Regions from separate parts of the Diaphorobacter sp. MNS-0 genome, predicted to be linked through region 1. Evidence: riboswitches for the same ligand, from Rfam matches in the RefSeq annotation. Region 1 holds a riboswitch; the other holds the start of a gene.
What was found. A riboswitch is a leader RNA that binds a small molecule or an ion and turns the genes downstream of it on or off. The one in region 1 is predicted to bind cobalamin.

Region 1 (3,461 bases):
TGGTTCAAGGAAATATAAAGCCCGGCAGCACCGCAGACATGTTCATTGTAGTGGGCCGCCCGTGTGCAGCCAGGGGGCAGGCTTTCGCCGTAGTGGTTATAGGAGGCGCCCATCCTCGCCCAGCGCCTCGTCCAGGCGCAGGAGCAACTGCTGCACGCGCTCATCGCTGTCGTGCACGTGCGGCGCGACCGGGGTGGGGGCGATGCGCGCAGGGGCTGAGGCGGCTGCCAAATCGGCGGCTTCGCGGTCGGCGATCTCGAAAGCCAGATTGAGGGCCGCCAGCACGGCGATGCGCTCGCGCGCGCGTACCTTGCCCGCGTCACGGATGCGCGTCATGGCGGTATCCACGCGCTCGACCGCCTCCAGCAGGCGCGACTCCTGGCCGTCCGGGCAGGCCAGGAGATAGCTTTGCTGGAGGATCTGTACCTCGATCTGCTTCATGGCGCGTCTTTCGTCTCGGCAGTGCCGGGGAGTTCGGGCTCGGCAGGCAGGCGGTCCAGCAATGCGTTCACGCGGGCACGGGCCGCCTGCAGGCGGGATTGGAGGGAATCGCGCTCCTGGGTGAGCGCCGCGACCTGTTGCGCCAACAGGGCATTGGTGCGCTGCAACTCGGCATGGCGCAGCAGCAGCCGCTCAACGCGCTCGGCGATCTGGTCGATGGAAGAGGGGGAGGCCATACGCTGCCGATTGTAGGGATCGGCGTGCGAACCATCGTAAAATTGCGCAGTTGGTGCTAGCGGCGTGGTTCACATGCCGCAGTTCAACGGGAAGCAGGGAGGGGCCCTCCGCCATGGAGTGCGTCCTGTGCCTGCGCTGCCCCCGCAACGGTCAGCGGATGAGCCGTACCTCGGCTCCCTCTTCATTGACAAGCCACTGAGCGCCTTGAACAAGCGTTTGGGAAGGCGATGCAGAGCGTTCCGCCAGCCCGGATACCGGCCAACGAGGTGGCTCCGCGTTTCCTTTTGTGAAACCTGGGCCGTTATGCCCAGGTGCCGACGGGGAGGTCGGCCGTGGCGATCTCTCTGTTTGCCCCACATGACAAACACCCGTCCGTTCAATGTGCGCTTGAGTGCGCTTTCCGTGCACGCGCGCGTCGCCGTGCTGCCGCTGGCGCTGGCCGCCGCTTTCCCCGCCGTGTCCCAGACCCTGCTGGCCCAGGCAGCCACAGAACCCCAACTGCGTGAAACCGTCATCACGGCAACCCGCGTGGCCCGGCCGCTGGCCGACATCGTGTCCGATGTGTCCGTCATCGACCGTGAAACTATCGAGGCCAGCGGCGCGGTAGGCGTCATTGACGTGATCTCGCGCCTGCCAGGCGTGCAGATCACGCGCAATGGCGGCCAGGGCAGCAATGGCAGCGTCTACCTGCGCGGCGCGGAGTCGCGCTTTACCGCCGTGTACCTGGACGGCGTGCGCCTGGACTCGCAATCCACCGGCGGCGTGGTGTGGGAGCAAATCCCGTTGTCGCAGATCGACCGCATCGAGGTCGTGCGCGGGCCAGCGGCTGCTGTGTACGGCTCGGATGCCATGGGAGGCGTGATCCAGCTCTTCACCAAAAGGGGTGAGGGTGCGCCGGCGCCCTACGTGGGCGTGGGCCTGGGCAACCAGGGCACGCGGACGGTGCAGGCCGGCGTGAGTGGCGGCACCGAGCAGGTGGACTATGCGCTGGGGCTGTCGCATGAGCGCGCCGATGGCTTCAGTGCCCGCGTAGGCTCCGCCTACAACCCGGACGAAGACGGCTACCGCCGCACCTCTGCCAATGCCCGACTGGGCGTGCAGTTCGACACGACCCATCGCCTGGAGGGCACGCTGCTGGCCAGCAACCTCAACTCGCAGTACGACGGCAGCAAAACGGCCGACGACCGCAATCACCACCAATTGCGCACGGCCAGCCTGGCATGGCTGGCCAAGTGGAGCGACGTGTACAGCACGCGCTTGCAGGTCACGCAGGGGCAGAGTGAATACAGCACCCGGCCCAACTTCTACATGACCGAGACCACGCTGCACAATTACCTGCTGCAAAACGAGTGGCGCCTGGGCGCGCATCTGTTCACAGCCGCGCTGGAGCGCCGCGAGGACGAACTGCACAACCCCGCCACCGAGTTCGTGGGCGACCTCCAGCGTGACCGCTCACAGAACGCGCTCGCGCTGGGCTATGGCCTGAACCAGGGCGCCCATACGCTGCAGGCCAACCTGCGCTATGACGACGACAGCGAGTTCGGCGGCAAAAGCACGGGCAGCCTGTCCTATGGCTACGCCATTACGCCGCAGTGGCGCGTCACGGCAGCGGCCGGCACGTCCTTCCGTGCACCCACGCTCTACCACCGCTTCAGCGAATACGGCGCGCCCGACCTGCAGCCCGAGAAGGGGCGCAACGTGGAGCTGGGCGCGCGGTGGACGCAAGGAGAGAGCAGCGTGGGTGTCGTGGCGTACCGCAACCGCGTCAGCAACCTCATCAATTTCGGCGCCGCGGGCCGCTGTGATTCCAGCTTCGGCTGCTACGAGAACGTGGGCCGCGCCGAGTACAAGGGCGTGACGCTGTCGGCCGCGCACCGCATCGCGGGCGTGTCGGTGCATGGCTCCATCGACTGGCAGAACCCGCGTGACCTGGACAGCGGCAAACTGCTGGCGCGCCGTGCCAAGCGCTACGCCACGCTGGGTGCCGACACCCTGGTGGCAGGCTGGACGCTGGGGGCAGAGCTCTACGCATCCGCGCGCCGGTACGACAACGCGGCCAACACCAACGTACTGGGCGGCTACACCACGCTCAACCTCTACACCAGCAAGCGCGTGGCGCGCAACGTGACGCTGCTGGCCCGCGTCGACAACCTGGCCGACAAGGACTACCAGTTGGCGCGCACCTACGCCACCGGCGGCCGCACGTTCTACGTGGGCCTGAAGTGGGCGCCGCAGTAACGCTATCACCGACTGCCACACCATGAGCCGCTGTCCCGCCCTGGTCATCGCCGCGCCCGCCTCTGGGCAGGGCAAGACCACCGTCACCGCTGCTTTGGCGCGCCTGCACACACGCCAAGGCCGGCGCGTGCGGGTGTTCAAGTGTGGGCCCGACTTCCTGGACCCGCACTGGCACCAATTGGCCAGCGGCGCCCCCGTGCACCAGCTCGATCTGTGGATGACCGGTGCGGCAGATTGCGCGCAGCGCCTGCGCGCCGCGGCGGCCGAAGCAGACCTGCTGCTCATCGAAGGGGTGATGGGATTGTTCGACGGCGAGCACAGCGTGGGCGACCTGGCGCAGCGCTTCGGCATACCGGTGCTTGCGGTGGTGGATGCCTCTGCCATGGGGGGCACGCTGGGCGCCATCGTGCATGGGCTGCGGCACTACCGTGCGGGCTTGCCATGGGCCGGTGTCTTGGCCAACCGCGTGGCGGGCGACCGCCATGCGCAGATGCTGCGGGACGGCTTGGCCGACGCTGCGGACTGGCTGGGTGCGCTGCCACGGG
Region 2 (3,461 bases), 1.7 Mb from region 1:
GCTGTGCAGGCGCTGGCGGCCTCCTGGCCGGTCGGTGCCGACGGTGTTGCCCTGTTGGCGGCCTGGGTCCGGCCGGATACGCAGGCATGGCTCGCGCAATCGCTGGCGACCCTGCGCGAATGGAAGGCCGCGCAACTGGCGCTGTGCGCGGCCCTGGGCTGGGCCGTTGCGCCGGGCAGTCTCGCCAACTTCTTCACGGCATGTCCGCCGGTGCAGGATGTGGGGACCTTCCTGCAGTGGCTGCGCGCGCGTGGCGTCAAGCTGCGCGACTGCACCTCGTTTGGCCTGCCCGGGCATGTGCGCCTGGGCGTGCTGCCACCGCAGTCGCAGCGGGCGTTGGAGGTATCGTGGCGCCTCTACAAGGAATCGCAATGAACAAGACCCGACCCGGGCCGGCGCGCTGCGTCATGGTGCTGGGCACCACCAGCGGTGCGGGCAAGAGCTGGCTGGCCACCGCGCTGTGCCGCTACTACAGCAACCAGGGCCTGAAGGTGGCGCCTTTTAAGGCGCAGAACATGAGCAACAACGCGCGCGTGGTGGCTGCACCGGGCGAGCAGTTCGGCGAGATTGGCAGTGCCCAGTATTTCCAAGCGCTGGCAGCGCGGGCCGTGCCCGACGTGCGCATGAACCCGCTGTTGCTCAAGCCCGAAGCCGACACGAAGAGCCAGGTGGTGCTGCTGGGACAGGTGAGCGATGAGCTTTCGCAACTGCCATGGCGCGGCCGCAGCCAGCGTGTGTGGCCGCAGATCGCGGCGGCGCTGGACGCACTGCGGGCCGAGAACGACGTGGTGGTCATCGAAGGCGCGGGCTCGCCGGCAGAGATCAATCTGCACGCCAGCGACGTGGTCAACATGCGCGTGGCGCGCCATGCTGAGGCGCGCTGCCTGCTGGTGACGGATATCGACCGCGGCGGCGCCTTTGCCCACCTGTTTGGCACATGGGCGTTGCTGCCCGAGGAAGAACGCGCGCTCATCGCTGGCTTCGTGCTCAACAAGTTCCGGGGCGACGAGGCACTGCTGGCGCCAGCGCCGCAAATGCTGCAGGACAAGACCGGCGTGCCCGTCGTCGCCACCATTCCGATGCAGTGGAACCATGGCCTGCCCGAGGAGGACGGCGTGTTCGACATGCGCTCCACCGCCGTCGGTGCCGTGCATACGCGCATCGCCGTGGTGGCGTATCCGCGCATCAGCAATCTGGACGAATTCCAGCCGCTCAAAAATGTGCCGGGTGTGCGTCTGTCCTGGGCGCGCAGCCCCGCGGATGTGGAGGGCGCCGACTGGATCGTCCTGCCCGGCAGCAAGGCCACGGCGGCTGACCTGGCCTGGCTGCGCGCACAGGGGTTGGACGCGGCGATTGCTGCCCATGCGGCACGCGGTGGCCGTGTGCTCGGAGTCTGCGGTGGACTGCAGATGCTCGGCGAGGCGTTGATCGACACCGTGGGGGTGGACGGCAATGGCCCAGGCCTGGGCCTGCTGCCGTTGGTGACGAGCTTCGAGGCCACCAAGACCGTGCGGCCCACGCGCCAGTGCTTCGGCGCCGTACAAGGCGCCTGGCGGCATCTTGCCGGCGTGGCTGTGCAAGGCTATGAAATCCACCACGGCCAGACTGCTCAGCACCCGGCCATGGCAGCCAGCGGCGATGTGGCGCGCGAAATCATGCCCGGGTTGGCGTGGCAGAACCCCGGGGGCAATGTGCTGGGCCTGTACCTGCACGGCCTGTTCGAGGACGCAGCCGTGCTGCGGGCACTGTTCGGTGCCGATGCTCCGACACTGGATGCGGTGTTTGAGGGGCTGGCCGCCGGCATCGCACGGCACTTCGAGCCCAGGGCGTTGGATGCCCTCGCTGCGCAGTAAAGGACGATAACTGCGGTTGAATTGCGGTTGTTATCATCCCCGTCCTCAGGTGCCCGCTGCCGCAAGGCAAAGGGAGAATCGGGAAGGCGGTTGGAGTCCGCCGCGTGCCCAACGCTGTAAGGAAGATGACCCCCGCTCAATGCCACTGGCCGCCAAGGCCGGGAAGGCGCGGCGGGTCAGATGAATCCAAGCCAGAAGACCGGCCTGAACGTTCATCGCGCTGCAAGGCCAGGCAGCGTGCGACCTATTCACGCACAGGGGACTGCCATGAATACCGCGCAGGCGCAAGCCACGCAAAGCGTTCACGCCTTTACGCAAGAGGCCCGCGACGCCATTTACCGCACCATCTTTTCACGCCGTGATGTGCGCGGGCAGTTTCTGCCCACCCCGGTACCGGACGAGGTGCTCAGCCGCATCCTGACCGCGGCGCACTATGCGCCTTCCGTAGGCTTCATGCAGCCATGGAACTTCCTGTTGGTGCGATCGCAGGACACCAAGCGCCGGGTGCATGGTGCCTTCGCCAAGGCCCATGCCGAAGCGGCCGGTATGTTCGAGGGCGACAAGCGCGCGGTATACCAGCGTCTCAAGCTCGAGGGCATTCTGGAGTCGCCCATCGGCCTCTGCATCACGTGCGACCGCGAGCGCACCGGTCCGGTGGTGGTAGGGCGTACCCACATGAAAACCATGGACCTGTACAGCAGCGTCTGTGCCGTGCAAAACCTGTGGCTCGCCGCGCGCGCCGAGGGGCTTGGGGTGGGATGGGTGAGCATCTTTCACCAGGCTGACCTGCAGCAGGCGCTGGGTATTCCCAAGGGCATCACCCCCATCGCCTACCTGTGTGTCGGCTATGTCAGCCACTTCCATGCCAAGCCCGAACTGGAAACCGCTGGCTGGCTTCCGCGCCTGCCCGTGGAAGACCTGGTGTACTTCGAGCAATGGGGGCAGCGCGACGACCAGCAGCCGCTCATCGCGCATCTGCGGTGCGACCAGGCTGCGGCGCAGTGCAGTCGCCAGACCGCACCGGCATAAGCCAGCCACAACGCATGGGGCCCGCCCCGCAATACGGCCACCTCTTGATGTGCGCCCCGTGAGTCGGGGCCGCGCTGGACCTTTTTTGACAATCGAAACACGCCATGATCATCGACCTGCCTTTCATTGCTGACCTCACCGATCGGCCGTTGACCCAAGCCCTGCAGCACAAGCTGGACAACAAGACCAAACCACTGGGTGCGTTGGGGCGCCTGGAGCAACTCGCCCTCCGTCTGGGCCAGATCCAAGGTACCGAATCACCCATGCTGCAGGCGCCGCAGATGCTGGTGTGCGCGGGCGACCATGGCCTGGCGGCCAAGGGCGTATCGGCCTACCCGAGCGACGTGACCTGGCAGATGGTCGAGAACTTTCTGGCAGGCGGCGCAGCCGTGAGCGTGCTGGCGCGCCAGCACGGCCTTCAGCTCACCGTGGCCGACTGCGGCGTGGCGCGCGAAGTACCCGCGCGCGACGCCGTTCCCGATGCGCCTCGCCTGGTGCACTGCCGTGTGGCGGCGGGCACGCAGGACGCGAGCGTCGGCCCTGCGATGACCGAGGCGCAGTGCGCCCAGGCGCTGCGCA

Region 2: another riboswitch for cobalamin. It lies ahead of bluB (5,6-dimethylbenzimidazole synthase); the one in region 1 lies ahead of K2L43_RS05620 (TonB-dependent receptor domain-containing protein).

Annotation. Positions count from the first base shown of each region.
Region 1 covers NZ_CP080761.1:1,173,583-1,177,043, forward strand. The annotation lists gene K2L43_RS05610 (cell division protein ZapA) at 97-441, opposite strand; gene K2L43_RS05615 (hypothetical protein) at 438-677, opposite strand; cobalamin riboswitch at 712-956, shown strand; gene K2L43_RS05620 (TonB-dependent receptor domain-containing protein) at 1,036-2,916, shown strand; gene K2L43_RS05625 (cobyrinate a,c-diamide synthase) at 2,939-3,461, shown strand, end outside.
Region 2 covers NZ_CP080761.1:2,838,604-2,842,064, reverse strand. The annotation lists gene K2L43_RS13560 (aminotransferase class I/II-fold pyridoxal phosphate-dependent enzyme) at 1-375, shown strand, start outside; gene K2L43_RS13555 (cobyric acid synthase) at 372-1,853, shown strand; cobalamin riboswitch at 1,884-2,076, shown strand; gene bluB (5,6-dimethylbenzimidazole synthase) at 2,121-2,882, shown strand; gene cobT (nicotinate-nucleotide--dimethylbenzimidazole phosphoribosyltransferase) at 2,987-3,461, shown strand, end outside.